DNA from 2 places in the Metabacillus elymi genome. Region 1 is predicted to be linked to the other one. Evidence: riboswitches for the same ligand, from Rfam matches in the RefSeq annotation. Region 1 holds a riboswitch; the other holds the start of a gene.
What was found. A riboswitch is a leader RNA that binds a small molecule or an ion and turns the genes downstream of it on or off. The one in region 1 is predicted to bind cyclic di-GMP.

Region 1 (7,858 bases):
CCTTCATTTGAAGGCTTACAAGCACCTAAGCACCTTCCACATTTCACCCCGCTGCCTCATCAATTAGAGGTTGCGCAAAGAGTGGTGGAAAAAATGAATGGAAAAGCCATTTTAGCCGATGAAGTTGGTTTAGGAAAAACGATTGAAGCAGGACTAATTTTAAAAGAATATATGATTCGTGGTCTTGTAAAAAAGGTATTAATCTTAGTTCCTGCATCACTTGTTTCCCAATGGGCTCGAGAGCTAACTGAAAAATTTTTCATTCCAGCTGTTGAGCAAAAGAAAAGCTATGTATGGGAATCATGTGATGTTGTTGTATCCTCGATTGATACAGCAAAACGCAGCCCACACCGTGAAATAGTCTATGAACAATCCTACGATCTTGTGATCATTGATGAAGCTCACAAGCTTAAAAATAATAAAACCAAAAACTATGAATTTGTACAAAATTTAAAGAAAAAATATTGTTTATTGTTAACTGCTACACCTGTTCAAAACAGAGTAGAAGAAATTTTCAACCTCGTGTCCCTACTAAAGCCAGGGCACCTTGGGAATGAGGCATACTTTACAGAGGTTTTTTCAGCAAAAGAACGTTCATTAGAGGATCATGAACATTTACGAGAGTTAATAAATAAGGTCATGATTCGAAATCGCCGTGGTGACACTGGAATCGATTGGCCAAAACGCCATGTTGAAACCGTGCCAATCGACTTTTCAGAAACAGAACAACATCTATATGACACGATTTCAGCATTAAAAACTTCCTCTCAATATGCGGCAAATACATTTTCAATCATGACACTTCAACGTGAAGCATGCAGCAGTCGCGAAGCTGTTTATATGACATTAAAGAAAATGCTAGATCGCCCAGAGGAAGAAGAAGCCGTTCTGCCTAATAACGTAATTAAAGACATTATGATGGCGATCGATGGTGTCACACAAAATACAAAAGCTCTAAAGGTTGTTGAGCTCATTAAAAACATTAACGACAAAGTAATCATTTTCACGGAATACAGAGCTACTCAATTTTATCTACAATGGTTTTTACAGCAAAACGGCATTACTTCTGTTCCCTTCCGTGGCGGCTTTAAACGTGGAAAAAAAGACTGGATGAAGGAACTCTTCAAAAATCGAGTGCAAGTTCTTATTGCAACAGAAGCTGGCGGTGAAGGGATCAATCTTCAATTCTGTCACAACATCATCAATTACGACTTACCTTGGAATCCAATGAGACTTGAGCAACGAATCGGCCGGATTCATCGTCTAGGACAAGAGCATGATGTCCATATTTACAATATGGCAACAAGAAACACAATGGAAGAACACATCCTAAAGCTTTTATATGAAAAAATACATTTGTTTGAAAAAGTCATTGGTGAACTAGATGAGATTTTAACAAGATTAGAAATTAAAAATTTCGAAGAGCACATCCAAGACATTATGTACAATTCGAAAAGTGACGGCGAAATGAAAATCAAGATGGAAAACTTAACCTCAATCCTTGATTATGCTCAGCATTCTCAAGAGCAAAGAAAGGCTGCTAGTGGAAATCAATAGTAATATTCAGCTTCGAAAAGTATAAGCCACTAAAGGAATATCTAATCCTTTAGTGGCTAGACACAAATACTTAGTACAAAAAATATTTTTTAATTAATATGCTAGTTTGAAAGGTGGAAACATCATGCAGCAGGAAAAAATTCATAGCTATTTAGAAAGCTTCTTCAAGGCAAATTCCTGTGACATCATCGAAAATGAACCCGGCTATATGACCGTCCAATTAACAATCAACATGGATAAGGAGTTAATGAATCGGCCTTTTTATTGGCATTATCTAGAAAAAACAAATGGAGTTCCAAACCCAATGAAACTAACATTAATAACAGATCAACAAAAAGCTCCTGGTGATCTAAAGGGTGAGGTCATGCATTTCGGCGCCCCACGCCTACATCAAATCTTTCAATCAACTACACGTCTAGGTAGCTACATTCGCTTATTTGAAAAAGTCACTTCTCCAGGTGGGAGCATTCCTTTACACCCCTGGCTTTGCGCCAATTTCATGGTATCTTATCAATGTGATATGAAAAAAGATCAGCTACACTCAATCGGTCTGCATCTCGTAAGTGGAACCTTGGTAGAAAACTTTCAAGAAAAGTTAGAAAAACTCGAACTCACACCAAAAATACCTGATCTATGCTTTAATATGACTCCACTAATCAAACCGCAAAGCGGACTAAAACGAATTGAACAGTTTATTGAACAAAGCATTAGCAGACAAGATCATTCATGGGCAGACTCTGCAAGGCAACGATGGAATGAAGACCTAAAGCTTCTAGATCACTTTTATGAAGACTTAGACGAAAAGCCTGACTGCTACCATTTAGAGAAGGAAGCTTTGCGCGAGCTTTATGAACCACAAATTAATGTATCAGTGCAAAATGGCGGTATATTTTATTTAACCCCTCAAGCAATCTTTAAATAGGTTACCGTTAAACAAGCAATTGGTAGGTACAATTGCTTGTTTTTTGTCTCCTTTTATGATTTTTGCAAAAAAGATAGATAATTCGACAAAAATTAATTTTTATATTTTTAACTTTTCTTAAAGTTTTCTTAAAGTTTAAATAAAGATGTGCTAAAAATACTTGTTTAAACTCAGTTAAATAGGCATTTACACCCATGTAACATTACATTAATATTACATTTACCATTTTGATATAAATTTTTATCTCTCGACATAGTTCTGCACACTTCCTTTAAATTCCTTTTTATAATAAGAGTAGATATATTGATAGATACATAAAAAGGACTTTTGTATCAATTCCCAATATCAAATAATGACAATTATTCAGTCAAAGGGCAAACCTATTGAAAAATAGGGACGCAAAGTCACAGGTCTAACGTTCTTACTATGATGGCTGGACTGCCTGAAATACAGGCAAGTATTTTAGGAGGGTATAAGTTGAATATTGAAATCATTGATCGTATTACAAAGGAAAGCCATCTTGACCGCGAATGGGTAGAGATGATTTTAGAGGCACTTGAAGTGGGTATTAGTGTAGAGGAAATAAAAGAATTTTTAGTTGAAAAGGGAAGCCCTGTAAAATGAATAAAATAGGGCTTTGTAAATTTTTTGATAAGATGTTCTTCATATAAAACAAAACCTTCTTTATATGTTATACTATTGCTAACAAGGAAGGTGATCTTTGACGTGATTGGTCCACGAATTAAAAAATATAGAACTCAAAAAAATTTATCTTTATCTGAACTAGCTGAAAGAGCAGGAGTTGCAAAATCCTACCTAAGTTCGATTGAACGCAATCTCCAGTCAAATCCTTCTGTACAATTTTTAGAAAAAGTTTCATCCGTTCTAGGCGTTTCCGTTAACACCCTTCTCGATGAACAAAGTGAAACAAACCCACAGGAACTTGACAACGAATGGACAAAGCTCGTTCAAGACGCCATGAAATCAGGTGTCTCCAAAGATCAATTTCGCGAGTTTTTGGAATTTAATAAATGGAAGCTACAGAATGATAATGATAAATGAGGGCATGGTTGGTGATTTTTGATCGCCGATGATGCTCTTTTTGTTTTGTTATTGTTCGTTTTATTGAATACCACCCCCTACCCTATTTCTACTTATGAATATGTCAATTGTCAAAATTCCTATTTCTATGTCGAAACTTTCCCCTTTTCATATTAACTTATACGCTTTATAATGTTATAGAGAACAAAATAGTACGAATATACTATATTTTGTGATTTTTTTACTCCGTTTGTTCTTTATAAAGAAATGAACGGAGGAGGTGAGAAAATGACAGGTAAAATTAGTGAAAATCGTCCGATGGTTTTGGAGCATCAGGCGATTCGGTTTGAGACTGCGCAGAGTTGGAACCCGGGTAGAGGAAATCTAAACCATCCTGGAACAGGGAATGATGGTGTAAATTGGCCACCGAACAATCCGAATCCTACACCAGGTGGCGCTGGGGCCCCTGGACAGGGGAAAGGCAAAAATAAATAATGAAATTGGGAGGTCAATTAATCAGTTGACCTCTGTATAAAATAAGGAGTCATTTATCATGTATAGAAAACAGATAAAAATAGGTGAACACCTTATTTTTATTTCAAGTCATTCTAGTACAGTAATGAAAATGTTTAATCGAAATTTCTTTTTAATAGATGATAATATAAATGATAAACCAGATTTCTCCATTCATATTATAGAAGGTTATGGAATTTCTTTTGTTGATTATCATGTTTCTATTCTCAAAACAAGCGGAGCAATTTCCTATAAAAGAGCAGATTACTTAATAGAAGTAGACCTAGAATACAAAAAATCTACAATTTCCATACATAACGATCTAGCTTTAAAACACGCTTTAATGAATCTATATAGTTCTTTTCTCGTCCATAACAACTGGGGAATTTTATTGCATTCTTCATGTGTACTCGAGAACAGTGGAGCACATATCTTTTCAGGTCAATCTGGTGCTGGAAAATCAACAGTTGCTAAATTATCTTATCCTCGAGAGCTACTATCTGATGAAGCAACTATCATAAAAATCACTCCTGAAGAAGTCAAAGTATTTGACTCCCCATTTAGAAGTGAACTAGAGGGAAAATGTCATTCTGAAACTCACACCTTAAAAAGTATTCAACTGCTACACCAGTCGGTAAATAATGAACGAACCAAATTATCAAAATCAACTGGACTATTACAGCTCATGGATAAAGTGTTTTACTGGACCAATAGTCCTGATGAAACAAAAAGAATATTTCATTTGTTAAATAAGTTAGTGAATCAGGTCCCTGTCTATGACCTACACTTTCAAAAAAACAACAGCTTTTGGGAGATGATCTCTTAATGAAACAATATATCAAAAAAAGTGATTATGAAACAGTTCATCTTGATGATGAGTGGATTATTATGAATACTGATAATTTCACGGTAACAAAACTGAATGCTATAGGTGGATTTTGTTGGACATTGCTCGAGCAACCGCAATCAAGTGGCTCACTAAGTCAATCAATAAAACAAAAATACGACTTGCAAAATGAATCTCTACTAACAGATATTGAAGAGTTTTTAGGAGAACTCATAGAATATGGATTGGTGCACCATGCAGTTTAATAAAGATACTGTCGATCTTCTAATAAGAACGATGCAAAAATATGGATGGATGGATCTACCTTCTTATGGAACAAGTATGTATCCATTTATTCAAAAGGGAAACATTTGCCGATTTGTTGAGTTTAATGAAAAAACAGTAAAAAAAGGTGATATCCTACTCTATCATTCTTCAACAGGTCAACTCATCGCTCACCGATTTTTAAGAGAAAAAAAAGTAAATGATCAACTTAAATATGAGCTTAAAGGTGATACAAATCTTTGTTCAGATGAACTAATCAGTCAAGATCAAATCATTGGCAAACTAGTTACAATTAATAAACAAAAAAAGAAAGTGTACATAACTGATTTATCAGCTATTTTATGGGGTTACATGATTGTATCTGTTCCCTATATCTCAAAAGTATTAAAAAGCTACCTTTCATTTAAGGAATCTATTAAGACGCGATATGGAGTTTCAATATGATTGGATTCAAAATAGCTTCAGTAATAAAAGAGTTCAACCTTAAAGGTATACAAAAAACTTTTCAATTGCTAGGACCTTATATCCTTAAAAGTTGGAAAGCTTATTCTGGACTTATCCTTATTTTATTTATAGAAATCTTTCTAACGATTGGATTTGCTTGGTTCTTTGGTACGATCACAGATGCCGCAGTCCAAGGTCAATTTGATAAACTAAAATCACTTATTCCGATCATTTTATCATTAATTACGATTAGCTTATTCGTAACCTATTTCAATACCTACTTACAATCCTATGTTACTAGCAAGATTAAAAGAGATTTAAAGGAACATGTGCTTAAACAAATCTTGTTATTACCAACAGACAAACGATCAAAAATACGCTCAGGTGACCTATTAACTCATTTTACTAATGATATCAATTGTATTGATGGCGTCATTGGAAGCAATCTTATTTATCTCATCCAGCTGCCATTAATCTCAATGGCCGTTTTTTTCTATATGCTCCAAATTAATTGGCAATTATCCGTTCTTAGTCTTCTAATTATTCCTATTGCAATAGTAGTTGGTGGTGTATTCGGAATATTAATTAGAAATAACAGTAGAACGATCTACAATAAAATTGGGGATATTAATAGCAACTTAAGTGAGACGTTCCAAGGTCTCTCAGTTATACGTTCGTTTCTTCTTGAGGGATTTTTTGCAAAGAAATTCGCTAGTCAAAATCATGAGTTCTTCCATTTAGAGATGAAGAACGCGAAGCTACGCGGTACCTTTTATGTTGCTGGAGGAGCAATATCGTCTATTGCCTATATCATTAGCCTTTGTCTTGGTGCTTTTTTCGTATCAAACGGACAAATTACAGTTGGCTCTTTACTAACCTTTGTCACCCTTATGCAGCATCTCATTAATCCTTTAACAGGACTAGCAGGATTATGGGGAAGCTTCCAAAGTTCAGCTTCTGCCGTAGAAAGAATATCAAAGGTGTTAGATGTAGAATCTGAGGTATTAGAATTTCCGACCTATACGCAGAATAGTACTCAACCTAAATCAATCAAATTTAAAAATGTTACCTTTTCCTACGATCCAAAAACAGAAATACTTAAACAAATGAACTTAGATATTCCAACTGGTAAAATAGTTGCCTTTGTAGGGCCGAGCGGTGCCGGAAAAACTACTTTATTTAATTTAATACAAGGATTATATCAACCTCAATCTGGTCAGATTTTATTGAATGATATGTTGATTAACGAGCTCTCCCCCTCCACTTTAAGAAGTTCTTTTTCCTACGTTGCCCAAGAAACCTTCTTATTTAGTGGAACGATTAAAGACAATCTTTTATTAGCTCGTCCTGACATAACGGAATTAGAAATGATAAATGCTACGATTCATGCAAACATTCATGAATTCATCTTAACTCTCCCTGATCAATATGATACCGAAATTGGAGAACGCGGAGTTCGATTATCTGGAGGACAAAAACAGCGGTTGAGTATTGCCAGGGCAATATTAAAGGATGCACCAATTCTATTGCTTGATGAGGCGACTTCTGCATTGGACAGCGAATCAGAATTTCAGGTTAAGGTAGCGTTGGATCGACTGATGAAAAATAGGACTACACTTGTAATAGCTCATCGGTTATCAACGATTCAACATGCAGATTTGATTTTTGTAATGGATGAAGGGAGAATTGTTCAAAAAGGAAACCATCAAGAGCTTATGTCACAAGATGGACTTTATAGAAAACTTACTCAAACACAGTTTTTAAATAATCAAAGTAGGGATTTACATTTATCAGTAGTTTCCAAATGAAAAGGGGAAGAAAAAATGTTAATAAACTTTTTACAATCCTTATATGATCACAACTCTTCACTTCCAAGTGAAGCTGGTGATTATGAAAGATTAATTGATGACATCGAATACTTTTCAATATCTCCTCAAGTTTATTTTCACTTAAAACAACAAGATCGACTAGAACTTACTCCCCCTTTCTTTCAAAATCGACTGAAGAATACGTTTAATCAAGTTCTAATACAAAATCTCTTTATTAAGAATCAAACAGAAAAGATTCTGTCTATTTTGGATCAATTAGGTATTCCAGCCATCCCTTTAAAAGGTGTGTTGTTTGCAGAAAAATACTTTGGCCATATAGCTGCAAGATCAACCTCAGATATTGACCTATTAATAAAGCCGCATGATCTAGACCGTGTAACAGAGTGTGTGAAGGAATTGGGATATATAATGGAAGAAGAAGGTGCTCCAGGTCATTTTCAT
Region 2 (7,858 bases), 1.1 Mb from region 1:
AATCCTGTCTTTAGGCCAATAGTCATCAATACAATAAATAACGAAAAAAGCTGACCATTTATTGATCAGCCTCTTTTGATTGGTCGTAATTCAATTTACCACTTAAATTATTATTCATCTTCCTCATCCACATTTTTACTTTTTTTGTCCTTAGTGGAAGTCGTGTGCTTATACTGTTTAAGAAACTCATTAATGATCTCTTCAATCAATGTAATTTCAACCTGGATGATATCAAAGTATTCTGGTTTATAGATTCCTTTTTGAAGTAACTGGAACAAACCCTTTATTGATGTCATCGGGTTCCTTATTTCTTGGGCAACTTCAGCTGCTATTTCTCCGGCAATTGTTAACTTTTCAGATTTCCGTAAAAGCTCTTCTGCTTTTAGCATCTCAGTAATATTTCTTGCCACCCCAATGACATGCTGAACATTTCCATTTTCGTCCAAAATCGGTGTTAATACTGATTCAAATATACAAATGCCACCATCAAGCTTTTTGAATTTAATTTCTTTCTGACTTGCTTGCTTTGTTTTTACCATTTCCATAAAAGAAAACTTATGCATGTTCTGATCAGCTTCAGGGAAAAGACTATATATTTTCCTACCTTCAAAATGACTTGGAGGATAACCGAGTACATTTTCATGAGAAGGAGAAGCGTATACCATTGTCCCGTTTACATCATAAATTGAGACGAGATCTTTCATATTTTCAGCCATTAGGCGATACATTTCTTGGCTTTTACGTAATGCTTTTTCGGTTTCTTTTAATTGCGTAATGTTTATACATGAGCCAATAATCTCTACAATTTCTCCGCCTCTTTTAATCGGACTTAAAGCAGCAAGATAATAGATACCGTTAAGCTCACCTTCGTACGTTACATTTTCCTCGCCATCCCATGCTCTTTGATAATATCTTGTTTTCTCTTTTGCTTTTTCAACTGGTATAAAATCAATTAGTTCTTTTCCTATCGTTTGTTCAGGAACTAGGCCAAGTTGATAAGCTAGTTCTCCGTCGAATAAGGTATGAATAAATCGTCCATTCACTTTTTTGAACTTCATGGTCATTCCTTGCTGTAACCGCACAGTTTCCTGAAGTTCTTTTCGTGCATTTTGAATTAATTCCTCAGCCCATAAACGATCATTCAGATCTTGAGAAATCCCACATGAGATTACTATTTTTTCAATGTCCTTAAACTTGCTTTCAAATTCTTCCGCAAGAACGGGTTTACTAAAATAATATCCCTGACCTTCATTACAAACATATTGTTGAAGAAACACTAAATGCTCCTTCGTTTCAATCCCCTCAGCTACAACGTTTAAATTTAAGTTGTGAGCCATCGAAATAATTGTTTTTACAATTGTTTCGTCACTAGGATTATTATGGAGTTCACGAACAAAGGATTGATCGATCTTTAATGTATCAACAGGGAAACGTTTTAAATAATTCAATGAGCTAAAGCCTGTCCCGAAATCATCAATACTAATTCGTACTCCTAAACGTTTTAATTCCTTTAAAGTAGTAATTGTCCTTTCAATATCTGTTGTCATACTTTCGGTAATTTCAATCTCCAAGTACTGCGGATCAAGCCCAGTCTCATTTAATATTTTTGCAACTGTTTGAACAAGGTTTGCCTGAGAAAATTGCCGTGCTGATAAATTTACAGACATAACTAAGTTTGGAAATCCTTTTTTATGCCAAGTCTTGTTTTGAACACAGGCTGTATACAAGACCCATTCTCCAATCGGAATAATTTGTCCTGTTTCTTCTGCAATTGGGATAAAATTTTCAGGAGAAACAATCCCCCATTCAGGATGATTCCAGCGAATTAATGCCTCTGCACCAGAGATTTTACCTGTTTTAAGATCTATTTTTGGTTGATAGTGCAAGACAAGCTCATGACGTTGGATTGCTTTGTGCAATGCCATCTCCATTTCTAAAGAATTATATGTTCCTTCTTCCTCATATGAAGAATAAAATCTATACGTTTTCTTTCCAGCTGACTTTGCTTGATACATCGCAAAATCCGCATGTTTAATTAAGATCTCTCCCGTTTCCCCGTCATCAGGATATAAGCTAATCCCAATACTCGGAGAAGTAAAAATATCATATTCGTTAATTTTGAAAGGTTTAGTTAGCATTTCGATTATTCGTTCTGCTATCTTTGCGGCTTGATCACGATCCACATTTTCCAAAATCACAATAAACTCATCGCCGCCCTGTCGGAATACCATATCGTTTTCATTTACAGAGCGCTTTAAGCTTTGAGCTACTTCTTTTAACAATAGATCGCCTATCGTATGGCCTAATGTATCGTTTATAACTTTAAAACGGTCTAGGTCAATAAACAGGACTGCTTTTCTCGTTGAAAGTTCTAATCCAGTCGACAAACACTTCTCAAGCATACTTCTGTTTGGCAACCCAGTCAGATGATCATGGTATGCCATATGCTGTACCAAAGCTTGTGCTTTCTTTTGCTCTGTAATGTCCTTTGCAATTCCATAAATGCCCACAATTTTCTCTTCAATAACAATCGGTATATTTGTTACATTAACATAAACTAGTTTCCCCGATTTATGAACAACGTTTACATAAAGTGTATCGGTACTCCCTTTCGTTGCATTATCAAAAGCAGTCATTGCTTTTGATATATCATCCGGATGGATAATCTCCTCAAATGACATAGTTAATAACTCAGCTGAACTGTAACCTGTCAGGTGTTCACTGGCTTTATTAACATTAGTAAAATTTCCTGTTAAATCAAATGAGTAGACAGCATCCTTGTTATATTCAAAGAGAGACTGATAACGTTGTTCGTTGATCGTTAATTGTTCGATGAGCACCTTCTGTTCGGTAAGATCTTTCCCCATTGCTAAAAGCGCTGGCTTACCATTATACATAACTTTTGCTCCAGAACCCTCTACAATAATAGATTTTTTATCAAGTGTAAAAAGCTTATATTCCTGAAAATGTTGTTCCTTGCCTTTAAATAGATTATCCACTGAATTTTTAAAGTGTTCGATACTATCAGGATGAACAATTTTCTTAATTGATTTTCCAATTAATTGCTTATCATGAGAAGCACCATATAATTTAATCGCTTCAGGATTTGCGTAAACAATTATGTCATCTTGAATTACAAGCAGTGCCATGGGGGATTTCTCAATAAGATTACGATAACGTTCTTCACTCTCAATCAGTTCCTTCTCCACCTGTTCAGTACGTTCTAACTTTTGTGACTGGCTGGTGAATTTTCTATCTATTACAGAAATCAAAATAAAAAAGAAAAGAATAACTACACTACCTATCCCTATTCCAACGGTTAAGTAAATATTATGGTTGATGGTTACATGTTCAGAAGCAGCAAGATGGCTTGTCATTCCTACCATTGATAAAAAGTGCAAACACATTAAACTAATTCCCATAAGAATTCCGCTAATCATCTTCATACGAAAAATGCCTAATGAAGGAGATAACATATTCCGCATAAACATTTTTAGAATATAAAAGGTCGGTAATAAGGCGAATAGTGTCGCTACTAAAACTGAGAAAAAATTGTATTCAATTTGACCATGAAATGACTCCATTCCGCTAAAATGAAGTACGAGAAAGCTTATCCCCCAAATAAGACTTGCTAAGTTGCCATGAGCCCTACTTTTTTGAGCTTTTGCACTGATGATTAATGTTAAATACATAAGACTTATTGCAACTATTAAAGAAATAGACACATGAGATAAGTCAAATGAATGAAAGGGTATAAAAGCAAGCATTCCTAAAAAATGCGCCGTCCAAATCCCAATACCAATAGTAAAAGAACCATACCATATCCAAATTGTTTTCTTTCGCCCCTTTTGGTTTGAAAGGCGGTAAAGTATATCAAAACCAGTATAAGAAGATAAGATAGCAATAATAAATGAAACAACAACAAGTAATGGATGATAGTTAGCAAAAAATGAATTAATCACTTAGTTCACCTCAAGTAAAGTAAAAAGAAATTCTCCTTAGGTCCGTAGCTTTGCGTCACCAACTTTCGCTGGGTTTGCCATTATCGAAGATTATATTACTTTTATCGTCATTTAATCCTGATTTTAGATGGTAAATTTCACAAAAAAATTTTTATATTCCTGAAAGTTAAAATTTAGACACTTAAGTGGTTAAACTGAAACATGTGTACTAAAAAATCGAAGGGATCCTATCAAAGGATCCCACCGTTAGGTTTGACGTTCTAAAGTGCAATAAAGCTTAAATATAACTCATACATACTTGATAAGCTTTTTGTTAATTATATTCACCTTCATTGTACTTGGTTATTAAATAGGTAGTAACAAATACACGGCAATCTGGAGATAGCGAGCTGTTTAAAGGATGAATAATATCCCCAAAAGGTTCACCATTCAAGAATTTTATGACACCTTTAAATTCAGAACCTAATATCGCATCATAGCCTTTCACTTCTACAAAACACTTATTATCATCAATTCTCTTATAATCAACTGTTGTGACTGAATGAGGTTGTTCTTTATGCATTTTTATTCCTCCTCTATTGTTAAAAGGATAAAGAAAAGGTTTCTAAATTTAGATAAACTAAAATAATAAACAAGAAACTTGTCCATAAAAAATAACAAGGACCTGAGATTCACTCAAACCCTTGCTATCCTTAACATCTATGACGCGCTCGGAGGGATTCGAACCCCCGGCAGACGTGGTACCGGAAACCACCGCTCTATCCGACTGAGCTACGAGCGCAAAATATTCATACATCAGTAACGAAAATTATACGTGAACTTTACAATAATTTCAACTGTCTTTTTATAGCAAACACTATATTCTATTCCTAATCCAATTTCGACTATTTATACCGTTTGAAATGCAATAAATGTGGGAAACATGATAAACATGTTATGATTAACAAATACATAGTATAGTATAAATAAGGTCAATAAGGATCTTTGACCTTTTCGTTTGACCTTTATTGACCTTAGTTGTATGATGGAAATACATAAAGTAATACAACTGCTAGATGCATGTTTAGTATTATGTTCTAAAGGATTACATACTGGTATAAGTTTATCCTTTAGTGCAATCTTTCTTATTACGAAGGAGGAATAGAATAATGAATTTAATCCCTACAGTTATTGAACAAACAAATCGTGGTGAGCGTGCTTACGACATTTACTCTCGTCTATTGAAAGACCGCATTATTATGCTTGGAAGTGGAATTGACGATAACGTAGCAAACTCAATCGTATCTCAGCTATTATTTTTAGAAGCAGAGGATCCAGAAAAGGATATTTCCATTTATATTAACTCACCTGGTGGATCAATCACTGCTGGTATGGCGATTTATGACACGATGCAATTTATTAAACCACAAGTTTCAACAATTTGTATCGGTATGGCCGCTTCAATGGGTGCATTCTTACTTGCAGCTGGTGAAAAGGGTAAACGTTATGCACTTCCTAACAGTGAAGTAATGATTCACCAACCACTTGGCGGAGCACAAGGTCAGGCAACAGAAATTGAAATTGCTGCAAAGCGTATTCTTTTCTTGCGTGACAAATTAAACAAAATTCTTTCAGACCGTACTGGTCAGTCCTTAGATGTCATTGAGCGTGATACAGAGCGTGATAATTTCATGACTGCTAGTCGAGCTCTAGAGTATGGTTTAATTGATAAAGTATTAGACCGTAGCCCAATTGGCGAAAAGTAATATATAGTAAAAAGCTTACCATTGAAGGTAAGCTTTTTTCTTTTCTGTTATTTAAATAGGGTAAAAAATAGCACACCGTCTCTATTTCCTGAGCGGTGTGCTGCCTTTTGTTATCCTTCTTGCTGTACATAGTTAGCTAATGTATCTACTGCTTCTTCTTCGTCATTACCTTCTGCAATTAGTGTTATGATAGATCCTGAACTTATTGCTAAACTCATAAGCCCCATAATGCTTTTAGCATTTACCTTTTTTCCGTCTTTCTCTAAGAAAACATCTGATGCAAACCGGTTTGCTTCTTGAACAAATAGTGCTGCTGGACGAGCTTGTAAACCAGTTTTCAGGTGAACTTCAACTTTTTTTTCAACCATAGTTATCTCCTCTTCTCTTTTAATTAATTTATTATTTTAATGATAGCGGTTGGCCTGTTCGTAGTTGTTCTGCAATTTGGTCTAATTTTCGTAAGCGATGGTTTATACCAGATTTGCTAATTGTTCCGCTTGTTACCATTTCACCCAGTTCTTTTAATGTAACATCCTGATATTCGACTCGTAGCTTTGCAATTTCTCGAAGTTTATCGGGTAATGCATCTAGCCCAATTTTATTATCGATGAATCGAATATTTTCAACCTGTCTTAGTGCAGCACCAATCGTTTTGTTCAAATTGGCTGTTTCACAATTCACTAGACGATTAACAGAATTCCTCATATCTCGGACAATTCTTACATCCTCAAAACGAAGTAATGCTTGATGGGCACCGATTATATTAAGAAGCTCGGTAATTTTTTCTGCTTCTTTTAAATACGTAATGAAGCCCTTTTTTCGTTCTAACGTCTTGCTGTTTAAATCAAATGTATTCATTAACTCGCAAAGAGAATCATTATGCTCTTTGTAAAGAGAGAAAATTTCGAGATGATAAGAGGAAGTTTCAGGATTGTTAACAGAGCCTCCTGCAAGAAATGCTCCACGAATATAAGAGCGTTTGCAACATTTCTTTTTCACCAGTGAGCTTGATATATTCCTTACAAAGGTAAAATCTTCCTCTAAAATATTTAAATCCTCTAAGATAGCCTTTGCCTTTTCAGCTAGGCGAACAATATAGACATTGTTCTTTTTCAATCGCATTTTTTTACGTACTAGTAATTCCACTGTGATATCATATTGCTTTTTTAATAATATATAGATACGCCTTGCAATAGCTGCATTTTCTGTTTGAATATCAACCATAATCACTCGGTTTGAAAATGAAAGGGATCCATTCATTCTAATAAGTGCAGATAGCTCTGCTTTTAGGCAGCAAGGCTTTAGTTCTAAGTTTGTTAGTTCCTTTTTTGTTTCAGATGCAAATGACAACCTCTGCACCCCCATTCTAAGACATGCACTTATGTCATTTCTTGCTGAAGGATTCCATAAAGTAGCTTTGCCACTTTATTTGTATCATGTCTAATAACACTATTTTCGTAACTTACAATTTTATCTGTGATGACCTCAAGGCCTAATGATTTTAATGCCTCGATATCAAAATGTACTGGCTTTGCAAGCTCCTCTTCATATAACGATTTGATATGATCAGGAATTTCTTCTTCATTAACAAGAATGGTATTCATAAATGTGCATCTCATATGATCATATAATGCTTTAACATGATCACTTGCAGAAAAATTCAATGTTTCTCCTGCTTGTGTCATCACATTACAAATGTAAACCTTTTTTGCTTTTGCTTTACAAACCTCTTCGCCTATTTTTGGAACAAGAAGGTTAGGGAGAATACTTGTGTACAGACTTCCAGGCCCAATTATAATTAAATCCGCTTCTCTAATCACATCAATTGTTTCAGGTAACGGCTCAATATCATCAGGACTAAGAAAGACCCGCTTTATTTTCTTTCCTGAAAAAGGAATTTTGGACTCACCAGAAACAATGGTTCCATCTTCCATTTCAGCGTTTAAAATGACACTGGTATTTGCAGCAGGTAATACTTTCCCACGCACATTTAACACAGTACTCATTTCCTTTATTGCATGGACAAAGTCACCAGTAATATTTGTCATAGCAGCTAGGATAAGATTTCCTAATGAATGTCCAATTAAATTATTGCCTTTATTGAAACGATGCTGAAAAAGCTCCTCGACAAGAGGCTCAACATCTGACAAA

Region 2: it holds a riboswitch for cyclic di-GMP, as region 1 does, so the genes downstream of both, HUW50_RS05935 (EAL domain-containing protein) here and HUW50_RS00550 (anti-repressor SinI family protein) in region 1, are expected to answer to the same signal.

Annotation. Positions count from the first base shown of each region.
Region 1 covers NZ_CP055263.1:111,766-119,623, forward strand. The annotation lists gene HUW50_RS00540 (DEAD/DEAH box helicase) at 1-1,557, shown strand, start outside; gene HUW50_RS00545 (YqhG family protein) at 1,682-2,479, shown strand; cyclic di-GMP riboswitch class I at 2,843-2,925, shown strand; gene HUW50_RS00550 (anti-repressor SinI family protein) at 2,957-3,103, shown strand; gene HUW50_RS00555 (helix-turn-helix domain-containing protein) at 3,206-3,541, shown strand; gene HUW50_RS00560 (hypothetical protein) at 3,809-4,015, shown strand; gene HUW50_RS00565 (hypothetical protein) at 4,074-4,859, shown strand; gene HUW50_RS00570 (PqqD family protein) at 4,859-5,125, shown strand; gene HUW50_RS00575 (signal peptidase I) at 5,115-5,588, shown strand; gene HUW50_RS00580 (ABC transporter ATP-binding protein) at 5,585-7,396, shown strand; gene HUW50_RS00585 (nucleotidyltransferase family protein) at 7,412-7,858, shown strand, end outside.
Region 2 covers NZ_CP055263.1:1,222,274-1,230,131, forward strand. The annotation lists gene HUW50_RS05935 (EAL domain-containing protein) at 111-3,962, opposite strand; cyclic di-GMP riboswitch class I at 3,964-4,051, opposite strand; gene HUW50_RS05940 (hypothetical protein) at 4,276-4,524, opposite strand; tRNA gene HUW50_RS05945 (tRNA-Arg) at 4,668-4,743, opposite strand; gene clpP (ATP-dependent Clp endopeptidase proteolytic subunit ClpP) at 5,111-5,707, shown strand; gene HUW50_RS05955 (HPr family phosphocarrier protein) at 5,818-6,075, opposite strand; gene whiA (DNA-binding protein WhiA) at 6,107-7,057, opposite strand; gene HUW50_RS05965 (gluconeogenesis factor YvcK family protein) at 7,087-7,858, opposite strand, start outside.